2 regions of the Serpentinimonas sp. SSL01 genome follow, and region 2 is predicted to be linked to the other one. Evidence: predicted binding sites of a transcription regulator. Region 2 holds the regulator's gene; the other holds the start of a gene.

Region 1 (14,464 bases), 300 kb from region 2:
CTGATCGGCTTGCTCGGTTTGCGCCAGCGGCCACGGCGGGCTTGCCCAGTTAGCTTAGCAGCGCAACGCCCCCACAGCCACCTAGAGGCCCGCTTGCGGGCCTTTGTTTATTGCCCATCATGTTGCCTACTTAGGCTCCGTTGACCCCACATTGGCCTCACAATTGCCCCCATGAAGTTTGTTGACGAAACCACGATCGAGGTGGCGGCGGGCGATGGTGGCAGTGGCTGCGCCTCGTTCCGGCACGAAAAGTACAAAGAATTCGGCGGCCCCGACGGCGGCGACGGCGGCCGTGGCGGCCACGTCTATGCCTTGGCCGACGAAAACCTGAACACGCTGGTGGACTTTCGCTACACGCGCAAGTTTGAGGCCCAGCGCGGCGAGCACGGCAAGGGCTCCGACATGTTCGGCCACAAGGGCGAAGACATCGTGCTCAAAATGCCGGTCGGCACCTTGGTGCGCGACGCCGACACCGGCGCCCTGTTGCACGAACTGCTGCAACCGGGCCAGCTGGTGCTGCTGGCCAAGGGCGGCGACGGCGGCTTTGGCAACCTGCGCTTCAAGAGCGCGATCAATCGCGCCCCGCGCCAAAAAACCCCAGGCCACCCCGGGCAGCGCTTCAACTTGCAGCTCGAGCTCAAGCTGCTGGCCGACGTCGGCCTGCTGGGCCTGCCCAATGCCGGCAAATCGACCTTCATCACCGCGGTGTCCAACGCCCGGCCCAAGATCGCCGACTACCCCTTCACCACCTTGCACCCCAATTTGGGTGTGGTGCGCGTGGGGCCTGAAAAGAGCTTTGTGATCGCCGACCTGCCGGGCCTGATCGAAGGCGCAGCCGAAGGCGCGGGGCTCGGGCACCTGTTTTTGCGTCATCTGCAGCGCACCCGGCTGCTGCTGCACGTGGTCGATCTGGCCCCCTTCGACGACGCGGTCGATCCGGTGGCGCAGGCGCGGGCGATCGTCAAAGAGCTGAAAAAATACGACCCGGCGCTCCACGCCAAGCCGCGCTGGCTGGTGCTCAACAAGCTCGACATGGTGCCCGAAGCCGAGCGGGCGCAGCGCGTGCGCGACTTTGTGCGCCGCTTTCGCCACAAGGGGCCGGTGTTCGAGATCTCGGCCCTCACCCGCGAGGGCTGCGAGCGCTTGGTGCAGCAAATCTACCAGCACATCGCCGCCAGCCAGCAGGCCGAACGGCCACCAGCCGAGGTCGATCCGCGCTTCGAGCCTTAAAACTGTCGCGCTGCGCCGCCTCATCCTGCCCGCTCATCTTTTTTACACATGGATCAACCAGCCAGCTTGGCGCCTGAATGGCGCGTCCCCGAGGCCGCCGTGGCCGAGCGGCTGCGTGCGGCGCGGCGCATTGTGGTCAAGGTCGGCTCCAGCCTGGTCACCAACGAAGGCCGCGGCCTAGACGAAGCCGCCATCGGGCAGTGGAGCGCGCAGCTCAGCAAGCTGGTGGGGCAGGGGCGCGAGGCGATCGTGGTCAGCAGCGGCGCCATTGCCGAGGGCATGAAGCGCTTGGGCTGGGCCGTGCGCCCCAAAGCCATCAACGAGCTGCAAGCCGCCGCCGCCGTGGGCCAGATGGGGCTGGTGCAGATGTACGAAACCAAGCTGCGCCAGTTGGGGCTGGGCAGTGCACAAGTGCTGCTCACCCATGCCGACCTGGCCGACCGCGAGCGCTACCTCAACGCCCGCTCGACCCTGCTCACGCTGCTGGCGCACCGGGTGCTGCCGGTGATCAACGAGAACGACACCGTGGTCACCGACGAGATCAAGTTCGGCGACAACGACACCTTGGGCGCGTTGGTGGCCAACTTGGTCGAGGCCGATTTGCTCGTCATCCTCACCGACCAAAAAGGGCTCTACAGCGCCGACCCGCGCCGCGACCCGCAAGCCCGCTTTGTCCAGGCCGCGCGCGCCGGCGACCCAGCGCTCGAAGCCATGGCCGGTGGGGCCGGCTCGCGCATCGGCACCGGGGGCATGATCACCAAAATTTTGGCCGCCAAGCGCGCCGCCAGTTCGGGCGCCAGCACCGTGATCGCTTGGGGGCGCGAGCCCGACGCGCTGTTGCGCCTGCTCGAGGGCGAGCCCATCGGCACCTGCCTGCTGGCCGATACGCCCAAGCTGCAAGCGCGCAAGCAGTGGATGGCCGACCACCTGCAACTGCGCGGCGCGGTGCGCCTAGACGCCGGCGCCGCCGCCAAAATCGTGCAAGAAGGCAAGAGCCTGCTGCCCATCGGCATGACGGCGGTCGAGGGCGAGTTTGCACGAGGCGACGTGATCGCCCTGCGCGGCCCCAACGGCAGCGAGCTCGCACGCGGCTTGGCCAACTACAGCGCCGCCGAAGCGCGCCTGCTGTGCCGCAAAGCCTCGACCGACTTCGAGCGCCTGCTCGGATACGCCGCCGAACCCGAAATGATCCACCGCGACAACCTGGTGCTGACGCAGCGCGGGGGGTGAGGGTGGCGTGGGGAACGCATGGGTAGGTGTGGCCGGCCCAAGATTGTGTGCCCTAGCTCACGCTTGCAGAAATATAATAGCTCCGACGAAAGCATTTATACTACGTAAACATCCTCATGGAGCTTTTATATGGACGAACCGTTGCCCCTTCCGGTCCAGCGTGCCATGCACAAGCTCGGCGCCGACATCTCGCTGGCGCGTCGTCGGCGCCACTTCACGCAGGCGTCGTTGGCCGAGCGCATGGGCGCCTCCCTGAGCACAGTACGCCGCATCGAAAAGGCGATGCGCGCGTGCCTATCCACTTTATCGCCCGGGCCTTGCACGTTTTTGGCGAGATCCAGGCACTCGAGAACCTGCTCGATAGCGCCCATGACGACATCGGCCTGACGCTGATGGACGCGCGCCTGCCCAAGCGCGTTCGCACCAAGCCCGGCACCTCGGGGGCGCTCTGATGGCCGCTGCAATGTCGCTTCGCCAGCAGGTGCAACTGTGCTTGGGCAAGGCCGGGCTGGCCGTCGGGGCGCTGGTGTACGTGCGCCAAGGGCGGCGCGAGTACAGCGCGGTCGCCTACGCCGAAAAGGTACATGTCAAGCAACTTGTCGCTTCATCAAGCAGCCGAGTCTAGACACCCCCTAGCGCTGCTGCCCCTGCGCCCGCAGCGCGCGCAGCATCTGCGCCGGGGTGCCGTTGGGGGCGGCGCCGTCGCACAGTCCGGCACGGGCCAGTGCCCAAGCGGGGCGGCCGGCGGCGTGGTCGCGCCAGTCTTGCCAAGGGGTTTGGCCGGCGCTGATCCACTGGCCGGCTTCGGAGTTGAAAGGGTTGCCTAGCGGCAGCTGCGCTGGCGACCAGCGCGCATAGGTGCGCGATTCGTTGCTGCGGCAGCGCAGGCCTTGGTGCATCACGTTCACGGCACCGCTGGCGCTTTGCGCCACCACCACGAAGCGAATCACGCCATCGGCCCCCAGTTGCAGCGTATCGGGTACGAGCGCAAAGCGCAGCGGCGAGTCCACGCCCACCTCGAAGGGCACCAGGCCCTGGGTGCTGAAGGCCGGCGGCGCCGGGACGGGCCCTTCCTGCCACTGCTCGCCATCGGTCAAAAACAGGGACTGCGCGGTGGCGGGTGCCACGGCAGCGAGCAGGGCCGCTGCCAGCGCTAGGGCGCCGAGCTGGCGTGCAACAGGGGTTGAGGGGCGCAGTTTGATCATGGAGGGGTGGGCCGAGCGGGCATGACAGGTGCAACAGGCGTTTGCACCGTGGTGTCAAACTGGGGGTTGGGCTCGAAGGTGGCGCCTGGGGGCAGCTCCATGTGTGCGGGCATATTCACAGGCATGTGCACGGGCATTGGGTGCGAGGCCGCGCCGGCGCCGCTGGCCGTGCTAGGTGGGGTGGGCCGGCCTACGCTGGCCAAGCTGGGGCGCGGGTGCAGCAAACCCCGCCCACTGCGGTGGCGGGTGTCGGCGGGCAGGTGGCGCGCCAGTTCGGTGAGCGCCATTTCATAGACGCCGCGTTTGAACTCGACCACCACGTCTAGGGGCACCCAGTAGTCGTGCCAGCGCCAAGCGTCGAACTCGGGGTGCGCGGTGGCGCGCAGGTTGAGCAGCCAGTCGCCGCCGAGCAGGCGCAGCAGGTACCAGATCTGTTTCTGGCCTTTGTAGTGGCCGCGTGCATCGCGGCGGATGTAGCGGTCCGGCACTTCGTAGCGCAACCAGTCTCGCGTGCGGGCCACGACGCTCACGTGCTCGGGCTTGAGCCCGACTTCTTCGTGCAGTTCGCGGTACATGGCTTGCTCGGGGGATTCGCCCCGGTCGATGCCACCTTGCGGAAACTGCCACGAATGGGTGCGTATGCGTTTGCCCCAGAACACCTGGTTTTTCTGGTTGAGCAGAATGATGCCGACATTCGGCCTAAAGCCGTCTCTGTCAAGCATAATCAACCCCAATTTTTAAACTGTCCCGATTATGCACGGTCTGCGCCCTTTTGTGGGCCTCGTGTGGGGTCTCTGCGGCCTTGGGCGCAAGCGTCAGCGGCGCCTAGGGTGGCCCCAGTGGGCTTGCGGGTGCCAATCGGGAACGCACGCACGCCCATGAAAGCCTCACAGTTCTTTATCTCCACCCTCAAAGAAGCCCCCACCGACGCCGAAGTGGCCAGCCACCGCCTGATGCTGCGCGCCGGCCTGATCAAAAAACTCGGGGCCGGCATCTACACCTACCTGCCCATGGGGCTGCGCGTGATCCGCAAGGTCGAGCGCATCGTGCGCGAGGAGATGGACGCCGCCGGCGCGATCGAGCTCACCATGCCGGTGGTGCAGCCGGCCGAGCTGTGGCAGGAAACCGGGCGCTTCGAGAAGATGGGGCCCGAGCTGCTGCGCATCAAAGACCGGCACGAGCGCGACTTTGTGGTGCAACCCACGAGCGAAGAGGTGGTGACCGACCTCGCGCGCCAAGAGCTGCGCAGCTACAAGCAGCTGCCCAAAAACTTTTACCAGATTCAGACCAAGTTTCGCGACGAGCGCCGGCCGCGCTTTGGCCTCATGCGTGGGCGCGAGTTCACTATGAAAGACGCCTACAGCTTCGACCGCGATCGCGACGCGGCGCAGGCCAGCTACCAAGCCATGGCGGCGGCGTACCGGCGCATATTTGAGCGCTTCGGGCTGCGCTACCGCGCCGTGGCCGCCGACAGCGGCGCCATTGGCGGCGACTTGAGCGAGGAGTTTCAGGTGATCGCCGCCACCGGCGAGGACGCGATCGTCTATTGCCCCCAGAGCGACTACGCCGCCAACCTCGAAAAAGCCGAGGTGCTGGCCCCAGCCGGCCCGCGCCCGGCCCCGAGCCAGCCGCTGACGCTCACGCCCACGCCGGGCCGCAGCACCTGCGCCGACGTGGCCGAACTGCTCGGGCTGCCGCTGGCGCGCACCGTCAAATCGCTGGTGCTGGCCACCGACGAGATCAACGAGCGCGATGAACTCGTGGGCAGCCGCATCTGGCTGCTGCTGCTGCGCGGCGACCACGACATGAACGAGGTCAAGGTGGGCAAGCTGCCGGGGCTCAACCTGGGCTACCGATTTGCCACCGAGGCCGAAATCATGGCCCACTTTGGCACCCGCCCGGGCTACCTAGGGCCGATCGGGCTCAAGCGGCCGGTGCAGGTGCTGGCCGACCGCGAAGTGGCGTTGATGGCCGACTGGGTCTGCGGTGCCAACCAAGCCGACCACCACCTCACCGGTGTCAACTGGGGCCGCGATTTGCCCGAGCCCGACCTGGTGGCCGACATCCGCAACGTGCTGCCCGGCGACCCTTCGCCCGACGGCGCCGGGGAACTGCTGATCGAGCGCGGCATCGAAGTCGGGCATGTGTTCTATCTGGGCACCAAGTACAGCCGCGCCATGAACGCCACTTTTCTAGACGAAGACGGCAAACCCAAACCGTTCGAGATGGGCTGCTACGGCATCGGCATCACGCGCTTGCCGGCGGCGGCGATCGAGCAAAACCACGACGAGCGTGGCATCATCTGGCCCGACGCCATCGCGCCGTTCACGGCGGTGATCTGCCCCATCGGCATGGAGCGCAGCCCGGCGGTGCGCGCGGCGTCCGAGCGGCTGTATGGCGAACTCAAGGCGCTGGGGGTCGATATGCTGCTCGACGACCGCGGCGAGCGCCCGGGGGCGATGTTTGCCGACTGGGAGCTGATCGGCGTGCCGCACCGCATCACGGTGGGCGACAAGGGCCTCAAAGACGGCCAGATCGAGTACCAGCACCGGCGCGAGGCGCAAGCGAGCAAGCTGGAGCTGGCGCAGGCATTGCCATGGTTGCGCGAGCGGCTGGGGGTGTGAGCGGGTGATGGCAGCGTGCGAAGCCAAGGACCGTTGGAGCCGGCGCCGCTGGACGGTGGCCATGGCTGGCGCTGCTGCAGCCTCGGTGGCCGCGTGGCCGCTGCGCCCGGCGGCGGCCAGCCAGCTCGAGGAGCCGCTGGCCGATTCGGTGCGCCACGCCTTGCGCGCAGCGGTTGAGTTCGCCGACCCGCTCGAGCCCGAGTTTGCCAGCACCGAGGCGCGCATGGCCTACCTGCGCTGGCTGACGCAAATCAGCCCGCGGCTGGCGCGGCGCAAGCCCGACTTGAACGAGCGCGTGGAGTTTTTGCAGACCGTGTGGTACGAGAGCCGCCGCGCCGGCCTCGATGAGTCGCTGGTGCTGGGCCTGATCCAGGTCGAGAGCGGCTTCAGGCAGTTTGCGATCTCGGTCGTGGGGGCTCGCGGTTATATGCAGATCATGCCCTTTTGGGCGCGCTTGATCGGCGATGGCGACGTGGGCGGCCTGTTCCACCTCAAAACCAACCTGCGCTTTGGCTGCGTGATTATGCGCCACTACCTAGACCGCGAACGCGGCGACCTGTTTATGGCGCTGGGGCGCTACAACGGCAGCCGCGGGCGCAGCCCCTACCCAAACGCCGTGTTTGCGGCGCAGCGGCGCTGGCAGATCGGTTAAAAGCGCTGGGACTGGGACTAAACCGCCGGGTTTCAGGCCTTGGAGGCGCTGGAGGAGGCAAGCACCTGCTGCAGTTCGCCCGATTCGTACATCTCCATCATGATGTCGGAGCCGCCGATGAACTCGCCGCGCACGAACAGCTGCGGAATCGTGGGCCAGTTGCTGTAGTCCTTGATGCCTTGGCGGATTTCGGGGTCTTCGAGCACGTTCACGGCCTTGACGGCGCTGGACTCGACGCCGCAGGCTTTGAGGATTTGCAGCGCACGGCCCGAAAAACCGCACATGGGGAAGGTGGCGGTGCCTTTCATGAACAGCACGACGTCGTGCGTTTTGACCAGGCTGTCGATGCGTTGTTGGGTGTCGCTCATGGGGGTGGGTGGGATGGCAAGGGGAAGGCTTGAAAAGTGACGGATTATCCCTCAGCTCCTGTTTTTCTGCAGCGCCTAAAACCCTACGGGCTGCAGTGGCTGGCTTGGGGCAACGCCAGTGCGCAGGCGTGGGCGCTGGCCCAGGCCCACTGGAAGTTGTAGCCGCCCAACCAGCCGGTCACGTCCACCACTTCGCCGATGAAGTACAGCCCGGGTTGGGTCGATTCCATGCTTTGCGAGCGCAGCTGGCGCGTGTCCACGCCGCCACGCATGACTTCGGCCTTGGCCCAGCCCTCGTCGCCGTGGGGCGTGGGTGCCCACTGGTGCAGGCTGGCCGCCAGCTGCGCCAGCGCCTTGTCGCTGCAATCGCTCACGGGGCGCTGCCAGTCGGGGCGGTGTTCGGTCCAGGTGTCGCACAGGCGCTGCGGCAGCTGCTGGGCCAGCTGGTTGGGCAGCCGTTTGCGCACGCCCGCTGCCTTGGCCGCCAGCAGCGTGGCTTCGAGCGGGGCTTGGGGGTGCAGGTCGATGCGCAAGGGCTGACCGGGGTTCCAGTAGCTCGAGATTTGCAGCCCTGCCGGGCCGCTCAAACCGCGGTGGGTAAAGAGCAGGTCTTCGTCAAAAGCCATGCCCTGTTTTTTGTTGCCGGTTGCAATGTGCACCGGCAGCGCCAAGCCCGCCAAGTGCGCGAAGGGGGCCCAGCCAGAGGGTTCGAAGGTGAGCGGCACCAGCGCTGGCCGGGGTGCGACGATGGGCAGCCCAAACTGCTGCGCCAGCCGCAAGCCCCAGTCGCTGGCGCCGATCTTGGGCACCGGCAGGCCGCCCGTAGCCACCACCACAGCGTGTGCAGCCACCGCGCCGCGCTCGGTTTCGAGCCGGTAGGAGGCGCTGCCCGGTGCGCCGTCGTGCCAGTGCACGGCGCGCACGCCGCAGGGCTGCCAGTGCGTCACGCCGCCGGCGCCGCATTCGTGCAGCAGCAGAGCGATCAGGTCTTGCGCCGAGCGGCTGCAAAACAACTGGCCTTTGTGTTTTTCTTCGAAGGCCACGCCGTGGCGCTGCAGCAAGGCGATGAAGTCGGCCGGGGTGTAGCGCGCCAGCGCCGAGCGGCAAAAGGCCGGGTTCTGGCTCAGGAAGTGGCGCTGCGGCTGGCGCGGGTCGAGCTCGCGGTTGGTGAAGTTGCAGCGCCCGCCGCCCGAGATACGGATTTTTTCGGCCACCTTGGGCGCGTGATCGAGCAGCAGCACGCGCAAGCCGCGCTGGCCGGCGATGCCGGCGCAAAACAGGCCCGCCGCGCCCGCGCCGACGATGACGACGTCAAAAACCGGGGTCATGCAAGCAGTCGGGGGTGCGCGGGCTTTGGGCTCACTGCCGGCCCAGCAGCAGGTATTCCATCAGGGCTTTTTGTACGTGCATGCGGTTTTCGGCCTCGTCCCAAACCACGCTCTGCGGGCCGTCGATCACTTCGGCCGCCACTTCTTCGCCGCGGTGCGCGGGCAGGCAGTGCATGAACAGCGCCTTGGGGTGGGCCTGCGCCATCAGCTGTGGGGTCACGCACCAAGCGCCAAAGGCGTGCTGGCGTGCGGCGTTTTCGGCTTCAAAACCCATGCTGGTCCAGACGTCGGTGGTCACCAGATCGGCGCCGGCGCAGGCCTGCAGCGGGTCGTCAAACACCTGCCAGCAGTTGGCCGCAGCGGCCACGCCCGCGATTTCGGGTTTGACCTCGTAGCCGCTGGGGGTGCTCACGCGCACGCCAAAGCCCAGAATCTGTGCCGCCTGCAGCCAGGTGTTGGCCATGTTGTTGCCGTCGCCCACCCAAGCCACCGTCATGCCGCGCAGCGCGCCCACGTCGAGCGTGCCGTCGGCGCGCCGGCCGCGGTGCTCGAGCCAGGTAAACAGATCGGCCAGAATCTGGCAGGGGTGGAATTCGTTCGTCAGGCCGTTGATCACCGGCACGCGCGAGTGCGCGGCAAAGCGCTCGATCTTGCTCTGCTCGTAGGTGCGGATCATCACCAAGTCGGTCATGCGGCTGATGACGCGCGCGCTGTCTTCGATCGGCTCGGCGCGCCCAAGCTGGCTGTCGCCGGTGGTCAGGTGCACCACGCTGCCGCCCAGCTGGTACATGCCGGCCTCGAAACTGACGCGGGTGCGCGTGCTGGCCTTCTCGAAAATCATGGCCAGGGTACGGTCGCACAGGCTGTGGTGCTTTTGGTAGGTTTTGAACTTGTGCTTGATCAGCCAGGCGCGCTCAAACAGGTAGGCGTACTCGGCGGCCGTGAAATCCTTGAACTGTAGGTAGTGCTTGATGGCGGTGGCTGACATGGAGGGCGCTCTGAAGGGTGGGTGGGTTTAGGCGGCCAGGGGCTCAGCCAGCAGTCGCTTGATCTGGGGCACGAGCAGGGCCACGATCTCGTCGGCCTCGGCGCCGCTCAAAATCAGCGGCGGCACCAGCCGCACCACGCGCTCGGCGGTGACGCTGATGAGCAGCCCGGCTTCGGCGCAGCGCTCGACCAGCACGGCGCAGGGGCGATCGAGCTCGATGCCGACCATCAGCCCCTTGCCGCGCACCGCGCGCACGCCGGGCTCGTGCATGAGCTGGGTGCTGAGCAGGGTCTGCAACTGAAAACCGACCTTGGCCGCGTGCTCGAGCAGGCCGTCTTCTTCCATGATGCGGATGGTCTCGATGCCGGCGCGCAGCGCCAGCGGGTTGCCACCAAAGGTGCTGCCGTGGTTGCCGGGCTGGAACAGCTGCGCGGCTTTGGGGCCCGCCACCACGGCGCCGATCGGCACCCCCGAGCCCAACCCCTTGGCCAGCGGCATGACGTCGGGCAATATGCCGGCCCACTGGTGCGCAAACCACTTGCCGGTGCGCCCCATGCCGCACTGCACTTCGTCGATCATCAGCAGCCAGTCGTTGGCGTCGCACAGGGCGCGCACCTGCTGCAGGTAGTCGGCGCTGGCCGGGTGCACACCGCCTTCGCCCTGAATGGCCTCGAGGAACACCGCCACCACGTTCGGGTTGCCAGCGGTGGCGCGGCGGATGGCCTCGGCGTCGTTGAGCGGCACGCGGATGAAGCCCTCGACCAGCGGTTCAAAGCCGGCCTGCACCTTGGGGTTGCCGGTGGCGCTCAAAGTGGCGATGGAGCGTCCATGAAAAGCCTTTTCATAGACCACGACCTCGGGCCGTGCGATGCCTTTGTTGTGACCAAATTTGCGCGCCAGCTTGAGCGCGGCCTCGTTGGCCTCGAGCCCGCTGGAGCAGAAAAACACATTGCTCAGGCCCGAGCGCTCGACCAGCAGCCGCGCCAGCTGCTCGGTGTAGCGGTGGTGGTAGTAGTTGCTGATGTGCATCAGGGTGCCGATCTGCTCTTTCAAGGCTGGCACCAGCTTGGGGTGCGCGTGCCCGAGCGTATTGACGGCAATGCCGCCCAGCGCATCGAGGTAGGCCTTGCCGTGCACGTCCCAGACGCGGCAACCCTTGCCGTGCGAGAGCTCGATCGGCAAGCGGCCGTAGGTGTTCATGACGTGCGGTTGCACCGGGGCGGCTGGCAGCATGGATCGAGTCCTGATCGAAAAGTGGGTGAGAAGAAGAAAGCAGGGCGATGCCCGGCCCTCGGCACTGCCAAGGATTAAAACGAACATTGTAGGCGCAGCTTGAGGGGCAGAGGCGGGGAAGCCGCGCACAAGTCTTATATAAGATAGAATACTTGCATCCACCCATCGGTCTCTACCGGTTCTCCACGTGCAGCGAGCGATCCTCGGCGGCCGCTGGCGAGCCACCCTTTAAGGCCTGAACCCAAATGGTCTCCCCGAGCGCCAATGAAGTCTTCATTCAGGGCCGCACCCGCAGCGGCAAACCCTTTCGCCCCAGCGACTGGGCCGAGCGCTTATCCGGGGTGATGAGCCCTTTTCACCCAGCAGGGCGGATGCCGGGCGCGCACTTGGGCTACTCGCCTTGGTGCAATCCGAAGGTGATCAACGGCGTCAAGTGCGTGGTGCTCAACACCGCCTTGCGCGACTACGACCCCATGGCCTGGGACTTTGTGATTGGCTTCGCACGCGACAACGAGCTGGAGGTGGTGGAGGCGTGTTTGCTGCCTGATGAGGGGTCTATCGGCCCAATACCTAGCGTTCCGACCCCATAAGCCAGACCTCGAGCGCTGCAGCGCCGCCAGCCCATGGCGGACAGGCGTTTGGCAAAACAAAAAACCGCCTTAAGAGGCGGTTTTTTGTTGGTGAGCGGGATTTGCTGGCAGCGCACCCGGTTCAAACGGCAGGCGGTGCGGGGGTTAAGCAGCCCCCGAGCCTGGGCGGTCGGTCTGGCTGGTGCTCAGGCCGCTGCGGCGCTGGTGGCCAGGGCCTTGACTTTGGCCGACAGGCGGCTCTTGTCGCGGGCGGCCTTGTTTTTGTGGAAAATGCCTTTGTCGGCGACCGTGTCCACCACGCTTTGCATCTGGGCAAAGAGCGCGCTGGCTTGGCTCTTGTCGCCAGCCAGCACGGCCTTCTCGACCTTCTTGACGGCGGTGCGGTACTTGGAGCGCAGGGAGGTGTTGGCGGCGTTGAGTTTGACGTCTTGGCGCGCGCGTTTGCGGCCTGAGGCCAGACGGGGGTTCTTTTTCTTCGGCTTGGTGGCCATGTGTGGGTTCCTTAAGTGGTTTGTGGATGTTGCCAGCAAAACCCTGCATTATAGGCCTCTGCCACCGCTTGGGGCTAGGAATAGACTGCTGTTTTTTGCAGTCTTTGATCGCGGTCAAGCTGCTGTAAGGGCGGGCAGGATAGAATATTCTGGTGCAGTTTTTGGCTGCCTGCAAATGTGTCTGCCACGGCCTGTGTGCTGACATTTTTATCCCTTGCTTTCCTCGATGCACACCACACCAGACCCCCTAAGCGGCGTGCAGCCGCTCCCAGCCGCAGCCTCTGCTGCCCCTGAGCGCCCGGTTCCTGCTGGGGCCCCGCTGCCGCACCGCAAGGTCATCCGCGGCTGGATCACGCCGTTGGCCGAGCGCCGCACCGCCATCGCGGTGGCGCTGCTGGTGCTCGATTGGGCCATTTTTGCTGCCCTGATCGCCGGCACCATTTTGCTCCAGGCTTGGTGGGCCAAGCTGCTGTGCGCGCTGGCGGCGGGTTTCGTGATCGGGCGCCTGTTCATCATCGGGCACGATGCCTGCCACCAGAGCTACACCCCGCACCGCGGCCTGAACCGGGTGCTGGGGCGCATCGCCATGATCCCCTCGCTCACCCCCTACAGCCTGTGGGAAGTGGGCCACAACGTGGTGCACCATGGCTACACCAACCTCAAGGGCGTCGATTTCGTCTGGGCGCCGCTGACCAAAGCCGAGTTCGAAGCGCTCTCGCCTGGCCGCCGCGCCCTCGAGCGCATCTACCGCAGCGGCTGGGGCCCGGCGCTGTACTACCTGATCGAAATGTGGTGGCTGCGCATGTTTTTCCCGCGCAAAACCTACATGGGGACGCAGCGGCGCGAGTTCATTTGGGATGGGGTCTTCGTTTCGGCGGTGGCGCTGCTGTGGATCGCCGGCCTCGTGTGGGCGGCGCTGGCCACCGGGCAGGCGGTGTGGCTGCTGGTCGTCATGGGCTTCGTGGTGCCGTTCCTGTTTTGGAACGCCATGATCGGCTTCGTGGTCTATGTGCACCACACCCACACCAGCGTGCAGTGGCACGACGACAAACACCTCTGGGCCAAGGCCGCACCCTTCGTTTCAACCACCGTGCACCTGAAGTTTCCCTACCAAATCGGTGCGTTGGTGCACCACATCATGGAGCACACCGCGCACCATGTGGACATGAGCGTGCCGCTGTACAAGCTCAAAGAGGCGCAGCAAAAGCTCGAAGACATGCTGCCCGGGCGCATCATCGTGCAGCAGTTCAGCTGGCGCTGGTACTTCGAGACCGCGCGCAAGTGCAAGCTCTACGACTTCACCCAGCGCTGCTGGACCGACTTCCAGGGCCGCCCGACCAGCGCGCAGGCGCCTTCGTACGCCGTTTGAGCCGAGCCGCCGTTTTCTTGAGCCCCTTCTCTGGCGCGGCTCAGTTACGGTTGGGTTGAGGTTGATCGTCCTATCGCGTTGCGGCCGCGCAACATCTCGCCCGTTTGCGTTTTTTGCTTTGTCACGATGTGGTGCGACAATCCGCCTTAGATGAATCCTGCTTTTTTTGAACTCTCGCTGGCCGAGCCGCTGGCCCGTGCCGTAGCCGAACTCGGCTTCACTTCCATGACGCCGATCCAGGCGCAGGCCATTCCGGTGGTGCTGCAAGGCCGTGACGTGATGGGCGCGGCCCAGACCGGCACCGGCAAAACCGCCGCCTTCTCCTTGCCGCTGCTGCAGCGCCTGCTCAAGCACGCCAGCGCCTCCACCTCGCCGGCGCGGCATCCGGTGCGGGCACTGGTGCTGCTGCCCACGCGCGAGCTGGCGGTGCAGGTGGCGCAACAGATTGAGCTCTACGCCAAATACACCGATCTGCGCAGCACGGTGGTGTTTGGTGGCATGGACATGAAGCCGCAAACCGCCGAACTCAAGCGCGGCGTCGAGGTGCTGGTGGCCACGCCCGGGCGGCTGCTGGACCACATCGAGGCCAAAAACTGCGTGCTCAACCAAGTGGAATACGTGGTGCTCGACGAAGCCGACCGCATGCTCGACATCGGCTTCTTGCCCGACTTGCAGCGCATCCTGTCGTATTTGCCCAAGCAGCGCACCACCTTGTTGTTCTCGGCCACTTTCTCGACCGAAATCAAGCGCTTGGCCTCGAGCTACCTGCAAGACCCGGTGACCATCGAGGTCGCGCGCTCCAACGCCACCGCTGCCACCATCGAGCAGCGCTTTTACCGCATCGAAGAAAACGACAAGCTGCAGGCGCTCAAACAGGTGCTGCGCGAGCGCGAGATCGGCCAATCGTTTGTGTTCGTCAACAGCAAGCTCGGCTGTGCGCGGCTGGCGCGCACACTCGAGCGCGACGGCTTCGTGACCACGGCGCTGCACGGCGACAAGAGCCAAGACGAACGCCTCAAAGCCCTCGAGGCCTTCAAAAGCGGCGCGGTGCAGCTGCTGGTGTGCACCGATGTGGCGGCACGCGGGCTGGACATCAAAGACGTGCCGGCGGTGTTCAACTTCGACATCCCCTTCAACGCCGAAGACTACGTGCACC
Region 2 (14,464 bases):
GGGGGTGCTGGCGGTGGCTTCGCTCATGGTGTGGGTGGGGTGGCCGTGGGGGGATGGGGGCGGTAGGCAGCTATTGTCTATCAGAGCTTGGCGGCTTGCGCTGCCGCGGCTGGGGCTGGTGGCGGAATTTTTCGGGGTCTGGGGTCCAGCGATGGGGGCGTTGGGGTAAGCCCGGATCGGGCAACCATCTGCGCAAGTCTGCCCCAGCGGATGGGCCTTGAACGCGAACATCTACGCAGCACAGAGACTTCTTTGCTTTGAATGGGCAGACCCGCCACCCGCCCGCGCTCTGGAGCACAATTCGGCCTATGACGCTCCCAAACCTTGACCCGACCCCAGAGCCCAAGTCTCTCGCTGGTTCTTTCGCCGACCCCTTCACCCCCGCCACCATAGCCGCGCTGGCGCAAGCCGACGTGGCGCGCGCGCTGGCCGAAGACGTGGGCACTGGCGACCTGAGCGCCGCCCTGATCGACCCCGAACGCCGTGCCTGTGCGAATTTGCTGGCGCGCGAGGCGGCGGTGCTCTGCGGTGCGCCGTGGGTGCAGGCGGCGGTGCTGGCGCTCGACCCCGATGCGCGGCTGCATTGGCTGGTGCCCGAAGGCCAGCGCTGCGCCGCCAACCAGGTGGTGCTGCGCCTCGAGGGCCGGGCGCGCGCCCTGCTGAGCGCCGAGCGCACCGCGCTCAACTTTTTGCAGACCCTGAGCGCCGTGGCCACGCAGACCGCGCGCTTTGTGCAGCAGGTGGCGGGCACGCGGGCGCAGATCGTGGACACGCGCAAAACCCTGCCCGGCTTGCGGCTGGCGCAAAAGTACGCGGTGCGCACCGGCGGGGGCACCAACCACCGCCTCGGGCTGTACGACGCTGTGCTGATCAAAGAAAACCACATCGCTGCCGTCGGCGGCGTGGCGGCGGCGCTGCAGCAGGCGCAGCGGCTGGTGGCGCAAGGGGCGGCCACAGTGCGCTTCGTGCAGATCGAGGTCGAAACGCTGGCGCAGCTCGACGAGGCGCTCACCGCCGGGGCGCGCATGGTCTTGCTCGACAACATGGACTTGCCCACCTTGCGCGAAGCGGTGCGCCGCAACACCGCCCACCCCAGCGGGCCGGCGCTGCTGGAGGTGTCGGGTGGTGTGAACCTCGAGACGGTGCGCGCGCTGGCCGAAACCGGGGTCGATCGCATCTCCATCGGGGCCCTGACCAAAGACCTCAAGGCGGTGGATTTCTCGCTGCGCTTCGAGGCGCAGCCGCAGGTTTGACGCGCCTCGAGGGCAGGGGGCGGTTGGGGCCCTGCCCGTGGGGTCTTGCCCGGCGCGCAGGCTTTGCAAGCGATAATGCCTGATCGTGTGCCACCCTTTTTTTAGCAGACGCCTCCCATGCCCACCTACCGCTCCAAAACCTCCACCGCTGGCCGCAACATGGCGGGTGCCCGTGCCCTGTGGCGCGCCACCGGCATGAAAGACGGCGATTTTGACAAGCCCATCATCGCCATCGCCAACAGCTTTACCCAGTTCGTGCCTGGCCACGTGCACCTCAAAGACCTGGGGCAACTGGTGGCGCGCGAGATCGAAGCCGCCGGTGGCGTGGCCAAAGAGTTTCACACCATCGCCGTCGATGACGGCATCGCCATGGGCCACGACGGCATGCTGTACTCGCTGCCCAGCCGCGAGGTGATCGCCGACAGCGTGGAGTACATGGTCAACGCCCACTGCGCCGACGCGCTGGTGTGCATCTCCAACTGCGACAAAATCACCCCCGGCATGCTCATGGCCGCCATGCGCCTCAACATCCCGGTGGTGTTCGTCTCGGGTGGCCCGATGGAAGCCGGCAAGGTGCAGCGCCAGCAGCCGGGCAGCCAGACCATCACCATCAAAAAGCTCGATCTGGTCGATGCCATGGTGTTGGCCGCCGACGCCTCGGTGTCGGATGCCGAGCTGGCCGAAGTCGAGCGCAACGCCTGCCCCACCTGCGGTTCGTGCTCGGGCATGTTCACCGCCAATTCGATGAACTGCCTGACCGAAGCCCTGGGCCTGAGCCTGCCCGGCAACGGCACCGTGCTCGCTACCCACACCGAGCGCGAGCAGCTGTTTCGCCGCGCCGGGCGCCTGATCGTCGAGCTGGCGCGGCGCTACTACGAGGGCGACGACGCCTCGGTGCTGCCGCGCTCCATCGCCACCTTCGAGGCCTTTGAGAACGCGGTCGCGCTCGACATCGCCATGGGCGGCTCCACCAACACCGTGCTGCACCTGCTGGCCACGGCGCGCGAGGCCGAGGTCGAATTCACCATGGCCGACATCGACCGCCTGTCGCGCCGCGTGCCCACGCTGTGCAAGGTGGCGCCCAACACCGACCGCTACCACATCGAAGATGTGCACCGCGCTGGGGGCATTTTTGCCATTTTGGGCGAGCTCAACCGCGCCGGCCTGCTGCACGCCCACTGCGGCACCGTGCACAGCCCGAGCTTTGCAGCGGCGTTGGCGCAGTACGACATCATGGGTGCGCCCAGCGCCGAGGTGCAAACCTTTTACTTGGCGGCGCCGGGTGGGGTGCCGAGCCAGACCGCCTTCAGCCAGAGCCAGCGCTGGCCCAGCCTAGACACCGACCGCGCCCAAGGCTGCATCCGCGACCTCGAGCACGCCTACTCGCGCGATGGCGGGCTGGCGGTGCTCTACGGCAACTTGGCGCTCGATGGCTGCATCGTCAAAACCGCCGGCGTCGATCAGAGCATGTTCGAGGCCGAGCAGCTGCGCTACACCACCAGCGTACCCACCTCGACCCTGCGCGCCTTCGAGGGCCCGGCGCGCGTGTTCGAGAGCCAAGACGCGGCCGTGCAAGCGATTTTGAGCGACCAGATCGTGCCCGGCGACGTGGTCGTGATCCGCTACGAAGGCCCACGCGGCGGCCCCGGCATGCAAGAGATGCTCTACCCGACCTCGTACCTCAAGTCCAAGGGGCTGGGCAAATCGTGCGCGCTGCTCACCGACGGGCGCTTTTCGGGTGGCACCTCGGGCCTGAGCATCGGCCACGCCTCACCCGAGGCGGCAGCCGGGGGCGCCATCGGCCTGGTGCGCGAGGGCGACCGCATCCGCATCGACATCGCGCAGCGCAGCATCGACTTGCTGGTGAGCGCCGACGAACTGGCGCAGCGCCGCCAAGTGCAAAACCAGCTCGGCTGGAAGCCGGCGGCGCCCCGTCCGCGCAAGGTCTCGGCGGCGCTCAAGGCCTACGCCAAGCTGGTGCTGTCGGCCGACAAGGGCGCGGTGCGTGATTTGTCGGCGCTGGACTAAAGCATGAGCGCAAGCACTTTCTTGCAGCACCCGCAGATCGACCCGGTGGCGCTGCAGCTCGGGCCGCTGGCCATCCACTGGTACGGGCTGATGTACCTGATCGCCTTTGCGCTGTTCTTTGGGCTTACGCTGCTCCGGCTGCGGCACCCGACTTACGCGGCGCTGGGCTGGGGCCGGCGCGACATCGAAGACCTGCTGTTTTTGGGCGTGATCGGTATCATCGTCGGCGGTCGCCTAGGCTATGCGCTGTTTTACCGCCCGCTCGAGTTTCTGGCCGAGCCGCTGCGCATTTTTGCGGTCTGGGAGGGCGGCTTGAGCTTTCACGGCGGCTTCATCGGCGTGTTGCTGGGCATGGCTTGGTTTGCGTGGCGGCGCCAGCGCAACTGGCTGCAGATCACCGATTTCATCGCCCCGTGCATCCCCGTAGGGCTGGCCAGCGGGCGCATTGGCAACTTCATCAACGGCGAACTCTGGGGCCGCGTGGCCGACCCGGCGCTGCCGTGGGCGATGGTGTTTCGCGGCGCCGGCGATTTGCCGCGCCACCCCTCGCAGATCTACCAGGCGCTGCTCGAGGGGCTGCTGCTGTTTGTGTTGCTGTGGCTGTACGCACGAGGGCCGCGGCGCTTGGGCGAGGTGTCGGCGGCGTTTTTGGTGGGCTATGGGTTGCTGCGCTTCACGGCCGAGTTCTGGCGCGAGCCCGACGCTCACCTCGGGCTGCTTGGGCTGGGCTTGAGCATGGGCCAGTGGCTGAGCCTGCCCATGGTGCTGGCCGGGGCTGCGCTGTGGGGCTGGGCGCACCGGCAGCGCGCCACAGCCGCTTAAGAAAAATTAACGCAGCACCAGCACCGGTATGCTGGTGTGCGTCAGCACCTGCTGGGTTTCGCTGCCCAGCAGCAGGCGCTTGAGGCCACGTCGACCGTGCGAGGCCATCACGATCAGGTCGGCCTTGTGCTGCTGCGCGGCTGCCATGATGGCTTCGGCGATCAGTTCCGACTGCACCGTCAGCGGCCGCACCTTGACGCCGAGCTTTTGGCCCTCGGCCTGAATCGCGTGCAGGCTCTCCATGGCGTCATCGTGCCACTGCTGTTCGATGCGCCGCACTTCTTCTTCGGCCAGCGCCACACCGCCTTCGAAATAGGTCTTGGGGTAGGGCGCGACCACGCGCAGCGCCAGCAGTTCGGCGCAGAGCGCATTGGCGAGCTTGAGCGCGTGCGCGACGGCCTGATCCGACAGTTCCGAGCCATCGGTGGTCACGAGGATGCGTTGGTACATGGCAATTGAGCTCCAGAAAAAATGGGGGGTGACTCCATTGTGCCTGCAACGCCGGGCCCCGATCCGCCCGCTGGCCCTGCGCGCACATCCAAATATCCCTCAGACTTGATCTAAATCAAGCCGGCGCAGCCAAGCCCGATGGTATGCTCGCCCGCATGTCGAATTCCACCACCGTAACAGGCAGTGATCTGGCTGCCGGGGCCGTTGTGCCTGACCAGGGGTTGGGTTCGCTATTGGGCCAGCACCGCGGCCCGCTCACCGTCGACGACGATTTTTTGGTGCTCGACGACCCCATCGAGCAAGAGGACTTTTGTCACCCGGTGCAGGTGGACGGGCGCGAACTGCAAGAAGCGGTGTTGATGGTGCAGGGCATGTACTGCCCGGCCTGCTCCGAAACCGTCGAAGCCGCCTTGGGCGGGCGCCGTGGCGTCGAATCGGTGCGGGTGCACGCCGCCACCCGGCGCGTCACGCTGCGCTGGGACCCGGCCCAGACCCTGCTCTCGGCGCTGGCGCGCAATGTGGGCCAAAGCGGCTACCGGCTGCTGCCCATGCGCCAAGCGCTCAGCGTCGAGGAGCGCTTGGCCGAAACTCGGCTGCTGATGTGGCGCCTGTTCGTGGCCGGCTTTTGCACCATGCAGGTCATGATGTACTCGTGGCCGTTCTACATCACCGAGCCGGGCGAAATTCCCTATGTTTACGACCAGTTGCTGCGCTGGGCCAACTGGATGCTGAGCGTGCCGGTGGTGCTGTTCTCCAGCATGCCGTTTTTCCAGAGCGCCTGGCGCGACCTGCGCCACGGGCGCATCGGCATGGACATGCCGGTCTCGATCGGCATCTTGGTCACCTTCATCGCTAGCACCGGCTCCACCTTCGACCCCACGGGGGTGTGGGGGCACGAAATCTGGTTCGATTCGCTCACCATGTTCGTGTTCTTCCTGCTCGGTGGGCGCTACTTGGTCTCGCGCCTGCGCGACCGCACCGCCGGCGCGCTCGACGTGCTCATGAACCGCCTGCCCGAGCAGTGCGAGCGCCAGTTGGCCGACGGCAGCTTCGAGACCGTCTCGCTCAAACGCCTGCGCGTGGGCGACGTGCTGCGCGTGCAAGCCGGCATCGCCTTCCCCGGCGACGCCACCGTGCTCGGCGACAGCGCCACCGTCGATGAAGCCTTGCTCACCGGCGAATCGCAGCCGGTGACGCGGCTGCGCGGCCAAACGGTGGTGGCCGGCAGCTACAACCTCGCCGGCACGGCGCTGGTGCGCATCGAGCGCCTCGGGCGCGAAACCCGCTTCGCCCAGATCGTGGCGCTGATGGAACAGGCGTCCACCGAAAAACCCGAGCTGGTCAAGCTCGCCGACCGCATCGCCGGGCCGTTTTTGGTGGCGGTCTTGCTCAGCGCCGCCTTCGGCGCCTGGTACTGGTGGCAGATCGACCCCGCCTTGGCGGTACCGATCGCGGTGGCGGTCTTGGTGGCCACCTGCCCGTGTGCGCTCGCGCTCTCGACCCCGTCGGCCATGCTGGCCTCGGCCGGGGCGCTGGCCGAGCGCGGCATCCTGGTGCGGCGCCTGCTGGCCTTCGAGGCCCTGTGCAAGATCGACACCGTGGTGTTCGACAAAACCGGCACCCTGACCCAAGACCGGGTGGTATTGCGCGAGGCGCTGGTGCGCCCGGGCCTCACGGCTGAGCAAGCGCTCGAGCTGGCTTGGCCGCTGGCCTCGGCCTCGCTGCACCCGGTGTCGCGCGCCATTGCGGCGCGGGCTCGGCCAGCGGCAAGTGCGGCTGCACCCGCTGCCGCCGCCGCCACTTCAGACGCTGGTGCTGCCGCCACTTCAGACGCTGGTGCTGCCGCCCCCGACGCCGTGTCGCAGGTCGCTTCCGATCTGGTGCGCGACGTCCCCGGTGCCGGCTTGGTGCTCGAGCGTGCCGGTGGGGGCGTGTACAAACTTGGTTCGGCGGCGCTGTGCGGGCTGGACCAAGACCAGCTGCTGGCACAGGGGCTTAGCGTGGCCGACGCACCTTGCGCCTACCTCAGTGACGAGCAGGGTTGGCTCGCCACCTTCGTCATGGACGAAGGCGTGCGCGCCGATGCCGCCGCAGCCGTGGCCGACTTGCGCGCCATGGGCTTGCAGGTCCATCTGCTCTCGGGCGACAAGGTCGGCGCGGTGCAACGCGTGGCGCAGCAGCTGGGCATCACCCAAGTGGTGTCCGAGGCCAGCCCCGAGCGCAAGCTCGAAGTCGTCACCGCCCTGCAAGCCCAAGGGGCGCAGATCGCCATGGTGGGCGACGGCATGAACGACGGCCCGGTGCTGGCGCGCGCCCAAGTTTCGTTCGCGCTCGGCCACGGCGCGCCCCTGACGCAGTCGCAGTCCGACCTGGTGGTGCAAAGCGGTCGTTTGTCCGAACTGGTACAAACCATAGGCCAAGCCCGGCGCACCATGCGTATACTCAAACAGAACTTGGTCTTTTCGGCTAGTTACAATGGCAGTATGGTGCCGCTGGCGATCGCTGGCTTCGTGCCCCCTTGGTTGGCCGGTCTGGGTATGGCCCTGAGCTCGTTTGTGGTCATCGGCAACGCGCTGCGGCTGTCGCGCCTGCCCGACTTTCCTGCCCCCGATCCGGCCCTGTTGCCGGTAGCAGCCTTCACGAGGTGATGCCATGGAATCTTTGTTGTTGTTGATCCCCTTGTCGGTGCTGCTGGTGCTGGCCATCATAGGGGTGTTCTGGTGGGCGCTTTACAACGGTCAATACGATAATGTCGAGCGCGAAGGCGAGCGGATTTTGAAAAACGATTGATCTAGATCAAGCGGCGTAGCCGCGCCAGCGGCGACACTCTGGCGGTGTTTTTAATAAGAGGAGTAGGTGTATGAGTGCAATCACGGCGGATGCCCAGATAGGCGGCGTGTCCGATGCCCGGCAGGGCATCTATGAAGACAAAGTCATCCGACAGTTCTCTGTCATGGCGGTGGTCTGGGGTGTGGTCGGTATGCTGGTTGGCGTCGTCATCGCCGCCCAGATGCTCTGGCCAGCGCTCAACTTGGGCCAGTTCGGGCTCGAGTGGTTCTCATTCGGGCGCCTGCGTCCGCTGCACACCAACGCCGTGATCTTCGCCTTCGGTGGCTGTGTGCTGTTTGCCACCAGCTACTACGTGGTGCAGCGCACCTGCCAGACCAAGCTCTTCTTGCCGCAACTGGCCGCCTTTACCTTCTGGGGCTGGCAGCTGGTGATCGTTTTGGCCGCGATCACGCTGCCGTTGGGCCTGACCTCGGGCCAAGAATACGCCGAGCTGATCTGGCCGATCGACATCCTGATCACCGCGGTTTGGGTCTCGTACGCGATCGTGTTCTTCGGCACCTTGGCCACGCGCAAGATCAACCACATCTACGTCGCCAACTGGTTCTTTGGCGCCTTCATTCTGGCCGTGGCGCTGCTGCACGTGGTCAACAGCCTGGCCGTGCCCACCGGTCTGCTGCACGCCTACTCGCTCTACTCGGGTGTGCAAAGCGCCATGATCCAATGGTGGTATGGCCACAACGCGGTCGGCTTCTTCCTCACCGCTGGTTTCTTGGGCATCATGTACTACTTCATCCCGAAGCAGGCTGAGCGCCCGATCTACAGCTACCGGCTCTCGATCGTCCACTTCTGGGCCCTGATCTTCACCTACATGTGGGCCGGCCCGCACCACCTGCACTACACCGCGCTGCCCGACTGGACCCAATCCCTCGGCATGGTGTTCTCGCTCATCCTGCTGGCACCGTCTTGGGGCGGCATGATCAACGGCATCATGACCCTCTCGGGCGCTTGGCACAAACTGCGCGACGACCCGATCCTGCGCTTCCTGATCGTCTCGCTCTCGTTCTACGGCATGTCGACCTTCGAAGGCCCGATGATGTCGATCAAGACCGTCAACGCCTTGAGCCACTACACCGACTGGACCATCGGCCACGTGCACTCGGGTGCGCTGGGTTGGGTCGGCCTGATCTCCATGGGTGCGCTGTACTTCCTGATCCCGCGCTTGTTTGGGCGAAAGCAGATGTACTCGATCAACGCCATCGAGCTGCACTTCTGGATCGCCTGTATCGGCATCGTGATCTACATCGCCTCCATGTGGATTGCCGGTGTCACCCAAGGCCTGATGTGGCGTGCCTTGGCCGACGACGGCACCTTGGCCTTCACCTTCAGCGAATCGGTGCGTGCCAGCTATCCCTTCTACGCCATCCGCCTGATTGGCGGCACCATGTACTTTGCCGGCATGTGCATCATGGCCTGGAACGTCTGGATGACGGTCCGCGCGGGCTTGCGTGCAGGCCCCGTGCCGCAAATCAAGATTCCAGCGGTTTCACCTGCCCACGCCTGAGGAGCGCATCAACATGGCTAACAACACCCCCTCCACCAAGGGCATGTCGCACCAGAAGGTCGAGACCAACAGCTTCCTGATGATCGTGCTCATCCTGCTGGTGATCTCCATCGGCGGTCTGGTTGAAATCGTGCCGCTGTTTTTCAAGAAATCGACCACGCAGCCGGTCGAGGGCCTCAAGCCCCACACCGCGCTGCAGCTGGCGGGTAAAGATGTGTACATCCGCGAGGGCTGCTTCGTTTGCCACTCGCAGATGATTCGCCCCTTCCATGCCGAGACCATGCGCTACGGCCACTTCTCGCTCGCCGGTGAGTTTGTCTATGACCGGCCGTTCCAGTGGGGCTCCAAGCGCACCGGCCCCGATCTGCACCGCATCGGTGGTCGCTTTTCCGACGAATGGCACCGCCAGCACCTGATGGATCCGCGCTCGCTGCGCCCCTACTCCAACATGCCCGCCTACCCTTGGCTGGCCGACCGCATGGTCAACGCCGACGCCATGCCAGCGCGCTTACGGGTATTGCAGCTGCTCGGGCACCCCTACACCGACGAAGAGGTGGCAGGCGCCGCCGACGCGGTGCGGGGCAAGACTGAGATGGATGCTCTGATTGCCTATTTGCAGGTTCTGGGTACTTCGGTTCGCTGAGGCGGCCAGGAGCGGCGAGCATGGATATCAACGATTACCGCAGCATTGTGACCGTGGTCAGTTTGGTGGTGTTTTTGGGCATCGTCTGGTGGGCGTGGTCCAGGCACAACAAGGGCCGTTTCGATGACGCCGCCCAACTGCCCTTCAAAGAAGATTAAGCCGCGCACTCACTCACAAGAGAAACATCATGAGCGACTTCACAAGCTATTTCTGGCATTACTACGTTGCTGGGCTGACCCTCATCAGCATCTTGGCCTGCTTGGGCCTGCTCTGGTACACCAGCCGGGTCAAGGTTGCCCCGACCAAAGACAACACCACCGGCCACGTCTGGGACGAGGACATCATCGAAAAAGACAATCCGCTGCCCAAGTGGTGGGTCTGGATGTTCATCATCACCGTGGTCTTCGCCCTGATCTATGGCCTGCTATACCCGATGTTTGGCAAGTTTCCCGGTTTGCTCAACTGGAGTTCGGTGGGGCAGTACCAGGCCGAGCGCGCAGCCAACGAGGCGAGGGTGGCGCCCAAGTTCGAGGCCTTCGCGCAGATGTCGGTGCAACAACTGGCCGCTGACCCGGTTGCGATGCAGATCGGCGAAAGCCTGTTCATGAACAACTGCGCCGTCTGCCACGCCGCCGACGCCCGCGGCAGCCTGACCTTCCCCAATCTGACCGACAAAGACTGGATTTGGGGTGGCGACCCCGAGGCCATCAAAGTCTCGATCACCCAAGGTCGGGTAGCGGTCATGCCGCCCTTGGCCGAAGCCGTGGGTTCGCCCGAAGACGTGCTCAACGTGGCGCACTACGTGTTGAGCCTCTCGGGCGCGCCGCACGACAGCGTGCGGGCAGCCGCCGGCAAGGCCAACTTTGCCACCTGCATCGCCTGCCACGGCGCCGAAGGCAAGGGCAACTATCTGATCGGTGCCCCCAACCTGACCGACGACATCTGGCTGCATGGTTTTGGGGTCGATGCCGTGGTGCGCAGCATCAATGAAGGTATCATAAACGTCATGCCGCCGCAAAACGTGTTGCTGTCCGAGCAGCAGATCCACGTCCTGACCGCCTATGTGTGGGCCAAGTCCAACCCGGTGCAAAACTAACTTTGAGAAGTTTTGGCTTTGTCTGATACCCGACCCCCAGCCAGCGGTGCTCAACCCGCCGCTGGCCCCGAAGAAATCGAAATTACGTTCTACGCCGACCGGCAGAAGATCTATCCGCGCTCCGTCGCGGGGGTCTTTACCAACTGGCGTTGGGCCACGGTCTGGCTGACCCAGATCGTCTTTTATGGTCTGCCCTGGTTGCAATGGAACAACCGGCAGGCTGTTTTGTTTGACCTCGAAGAACGGCGCTTCTACCTCTTCAACCTCATCCTCTACCCGCACGACCTGATCTACCTCACTGGGTTGTTGGTGATCTCGGCGCTTGCCTTGTTTTTGTTTACGGCCGTGGCCGGACGCCTGTGGTGCGGTTTTGCTTGCCCGCAGACGGTTTACACCGAAATTTATCTGTGGATGGAAAAGCTGGTCGAAGGCGACCGCACGGCCCGCATGCGGCTCGATCAATCCGGCCATACGCTCGAGAAATACGGCAAAAAAACCCTCAAGCAAGTGCTCTGGATCGCCTTTGGCTTGTGGACCGGCTTCACTTTTGTGGGTTACTTCACCCCCATCGAACAGCTCTGGCTGGCGGTCTGGCAGGCCGAGCTCGGGCCTTGGCAAAGCTTCTGGATTTTGTTTTATGGCTTTGCCACCTACGGCAACGCCGGCTACATGCGCGAACTGGTGTGCAAGCACATGTGCCCCTACGCGCGTTTCCAGAGCGCGATGTTCGACCGCGACACCCTGATCGTGACCTACGATGCGCAGCGCGGCGAGCCACGTGGCCGCCGTTCGCGCCAAGCCGATCTGTCGCTGCTCAAATTGGGCTCGTGCGTCGATTGTTCGCTCTGCGTCCAAGTCTGCCCCACCGGCATCGACATCCGCAAGGGTTTGCAGTACGAGTGCATAGGCTGCGGTTCTTGCGCCGACGTCTGCGATCAGGTCATGGACAAGGTCGGCTACCCCAAAGGGCTGGTGCGCTTCACCACGCAAAACGGGCTCGAGCAGGGCTGGACCTCGGCCCAGATGTGGCGCCGCGTGCTGCGGCCGCGGATCTTGGCCTACGGTGCCATTTTGCTGCTCATCACCGTGGCGCTGTTCACCAGTTTGTACCTGCGCACACCGCTCAAGCTCGACGTCATCCGCGACTCGACCATTTTGTCGCGTGTGGTGCAACAAGGCTACGTGGAAAACGTTTACACGCTGCGCATGCTCAACGCCACCGAGCAAGAGCAACCCTTGCGTCTGGTGGTGCACGGTTTGCCGGGTTTGCAAGTGATCTCCGAGACCGAATTCTCCCTCGCGCCTACGGGTGCGCGGGCGCTGGCGGTGACGGTTCGTGTGCCGCCGGGCAGCAGCGCGCCGGGCATGCACCCGATCCACTTCGAGGTGCAATCTTTGGGTGCCGAACCCATGACGGTGCGCCAAGACTCGGTCTTTATGATGCCGCGTCAATGAACACCGTTGCAGCCACACAGGTTTTTTGTGCCTGCGCCTGACCTTTTAGCCTCCAGACCTACACTCAAATACCATGAGCACTGCCCAAGCCGCCCCAGCCCCGACCAAGCCTGCCCCTTGGTACCGTGAGCCTTACACGTGGTTGGTGTTTGGTCTGCCGGCTGCATCGATTGCGCTGTCGCTCGCCTTGGTCGTCACCGCCGTCAAAAACCGCGACCCGGTGCTGGACCGCAATGCGCCCATGGTGCCAGCTGATCAACGCCGTTTGCAGATGATGACGCCCGAACAGCGCGCCACCTACTTGGCTAGCCTGCGCCCGGCACGCGAAGCGCGCAACCACGCTGCCAGCCCCGAGGTCCCGCCGCCACGGCAGTAGGGTGCCCTGCAAAGCGGCGCCTCGTGGCACACGAGCAGAGCCTAGGCCCCTAGTTGCGCATCGGCGGGTTCACCAGCCGCTCCAGCGCCTGCGTGTCTTTGATCAGCACGTAGCGCTGGCGCACGTCGATGATGCCGTCTTCCATGAAGCGCGAAAAGGTGCGGCTCACGGTCTCGAGCTTCATGCCCAGGTAGCTGCCGATCTCTTCGCGCGTCATGCGCAGCACCAGTTCAGACTGCGAAAACCCGCGCGCGTGCAGCCGCTGCACCAAATTGAGCAAAAAGGCCGCCAGCCGCTCCTCGGCGCGCATGGTGCCCAGCAGCAGCATCACGCCCTGGTCGCGCACGATCTCGCGGCTCATGATCTTGTGCACATGGTGCTGCAAGGCGCTGAACTCGCGCGACAGTTGCTCGATGCGGTCAAAGGGCAGCACACAGACCTCGGCGTCTTCGAGCGCGATCGCGTCGCAGGCGTGCTGGTCGTGCACGATGCCGTCCATGCCGATGATCTCGCCCATCATCTGAAAACCGGTGACTTGGTCGCGCCCGTCGGCGCTGGTGATGCAGGTCTTGAAAAAACCCGAGCGCACCGCGTACAGTGCGGTGAAGGCTTCGCCCGCGCTGAACAGGGACGCTCCGCGTTTGATGCGGCGCCGATTCGATATGATCTGATCGAGATGCTCCAGCTCTTGCGGTTTGAGCCCCATAGGCAAGCACAACTCGCGCAGATTGCAGCCTGAACAGGCGACTTTGATGCTCTGAATATCCATGTAAGCGCGGCCAAATAGTGCGCGAAGCTTAACCCATGTGCTGCCGTGTGGGGCGCGCGTCAAAGAAAACAAAAAATGGGCTCGACTTGACTCAGGTCAAGGGTGAGGGGGGATGTTCGGTGCATATTCTCGCACCAGGAGAAATTTTAGTGAAACCTGTCATCGACGAGGGGTTGCTGCGGCGTTTTGACGTGCCCGGCCCCCGTTACACCTCATACCCGACCGCCGACCGCTTCGTCGAAGCCTTTGGCGAGCAAGACTATGTGCAGGCTTTGCGCCAGCGCCATGCCGGCTCGCTGGCCTTGCCACTGTCGATCTATGTCCACATCCCGTTTTGCGATTCGCTGTGCTACTACTGCGCGTGCAACAAGGTCATCACCAAGCACCACAGCAAGTCGGCCGAGTACCTGCGCTACCTCACGCGCGAGCTCGAGTTGCAGTGCCGCCATCTGGGCTCGGGCCACAGCGTGTCGCAGATGCACCTCGGCGGCGGCACCCCGACCTTCATGTCGGACGAGGAGCTCAGCGATCTGGTGGCGATGGTGCAGCGCCACTTCAAGCTGGTGCCGGGGGGCGAGTATTCGATCGAGGTCGATCCGCGCACCGTGACCCCTGCGCGGCTGGAGCACCTGCACCGCCTGGGTTTCAACCGCCTGAGTTTTGGCGTGCAGGATTTTGACCCCACGGTGCAAAAGGCCGTGCACCGCATCCAGCCCGCCGAGCAGGTGTTCGACTTGGTGGCGGCGTCGCGGCGCATCGGCTTCGAATCCGTCAACGTCGATCTGATCTACGGCCTGCCGCAGCAAACGCCCGAGTCGTTTCGCCACACGCTGGAGCGCGTGCGCGAGCTGCGCCCAGACCGCATTGCGCTCTACGCCTACGCGCATTTGCCGGCACGCTTCAAGCCGCAGCGGCGCATCGTGGCCGCCGAACTGCCACCGGCAGCCGACAAGTTGGCCATGCTCTCGATCTCGCTCGAGATCTTCAACCAAGCGGGTTACGTCTATGTGGGCATGGACCACTTCGCGCTGCCCACCGATGCCTTGGCGGTGGCCAAGCGCCAGGGGCGGCTGCACCGCAATTTTCAGGGTTACAGCACGCAGCCCGACTGCGATTTGATCGCCCTCGGGGTCTCGGCCATCGGCCGCATCGGGGCCACCTACAGCCAGAACGCCAAGACGCTCGAAGAGTACTACGACCACCTCGACCAAGGGCGGCTGC

The links. Region 2 encodes FNR, which switches genes on or off when oxygen is low (the NO sensors DNR and NnrR bind a similar motif). Its sites were predicted from a motif close to TTGATNNNNATCAA; they were not measured.
Region 1: a site for FNR is predicted at 12,044-12,057, ahead of ACVMK0_RS07505 (fatty acid desaturase). Genes of this name have one in related genera too.

Annotation. Positions count from the first base shown of each region.
Region 1 is NZ_CM150487.1:1,590,541-1,605,004, reverse strand. Features, by position in the region: gene rpmA (50S ribosomal protein L27) at 1-4, shown strand, start outside; gene cgtA (Obg family GTPase CgtA) at 172-1,230, shown strand; gene proB (glutamate 5-kinase) at 1,279-2,460, shown strand; gene ACVMK0_RS07565 (DNA-binding protein) at 2,751-2,912, shown strand; gene ACVMK0_RS07560 (hypothetical protein) at 2,924-3,085, shown strand; gene ACVMK0_RS07555 (CNP1-like family protein) at 3,093-3,665, opposite strand; gene ACVMK0_RS07550 (RNA pyrophosphohydrolase) at 3,662-4,387, opposite strand; gene ACVMK0_RS07545 (proline--tRNA ligase) at 4,544-6,289, shown strand; gene ACVMK0_RS07540 (lytic transglycosylase domain-containing protein) at 6,351-6,941, shown strand; gene grxD (Grx4 family monothiol glutaredoxin) at 6,974-7,309, opposite strand; gene ACVMK0_RS07530 (BaiN/RdsA family NAD(P)/FAD-dependent oxidoreductase) at 7,393-8,637, opposite strand; gene argF (ornithine carbamoyltransferase) at 8,669-9,625, opposite strand; gene ACVMK0_RS07520 (acetylornithine/succinylornithine family transaminase) at 9,653-10,858, opposite strand; gene ACVMK0_RS07515 (DUF3579 domain-containing protein) at 11,104-11,448, shown strand; gene rpsT (30S ribosomal protein S20) at 11,634-11,939, opposite strand; gene ACVMK0_RS07505 (fatty acid desaturase) at 12,166-13,308, shown strand; gene ACVMK0_RS07500 (DEAD/DEAH box helicase) at 13,459-14,464, shown strand, end outside.
Region 2 is NZ_CM150487.1:1,287,722-1,302,185, reverse strand. Features, by position in the region: gene panB (3-methyl-2-oxobutanoate hydroxymethyltransferase) at 1-27, opposite strand, end outside; gene nadC (carboxylating nicotinate-nucleotide diphosphorylase) at 309-1,253, shown strand; gene ilvD (dihydroxy-acid dehydratase) at 1,371-3,281, shown strand; gene lgt (prolipoprotein diacylglyceryl transferase) at 3,285-4,103, shown strand; gene ACVMK0_RS06160 (universal stress protein) at 4,110-4,553, opposite strand; gene ACVMK0_RS06155 (heavy metal translocating P-type ATPase) at 4,709-7,201, shown strand; gene ccoS (cbb3-type cytochrome oxidase assembly protein CcoS) at 7,206-7,343, shown strand; gene ccoN (cytochrome-c oxidase, cbb3-type subunit I) at 7,414-8,904, shown strand; gene ccoO (cytochrome-c oxidase, cbb3-type subunit II) at 8,918-9,547, shown strand; gene ACVMK0_RS06135 (CcoQ/FixQ family Cbb3-type cytochrome c oxidase assembly chaperone) at 9,568-9,705, shown strand; gene ccoP (cytochrome-c oxidase, cbb3-type subunit III) at 9,735-10,643, shown strand; gene ccoG (cytochrome c oxidase accessory protein CcoG) at 10,662-12,098, shown strand; gene ACVMK0_RS06120 (hypothetical protein) at 12,172-12,474, shown strand; gene fnr (fumarate/nitrate reduction transcriptional regulator Fnr) at 12,524-13,243, opposite strand; gene hemN (oxygen-independent coproporphyrinogen III oxidase) at 13,393-14,464, shown strand, end outside.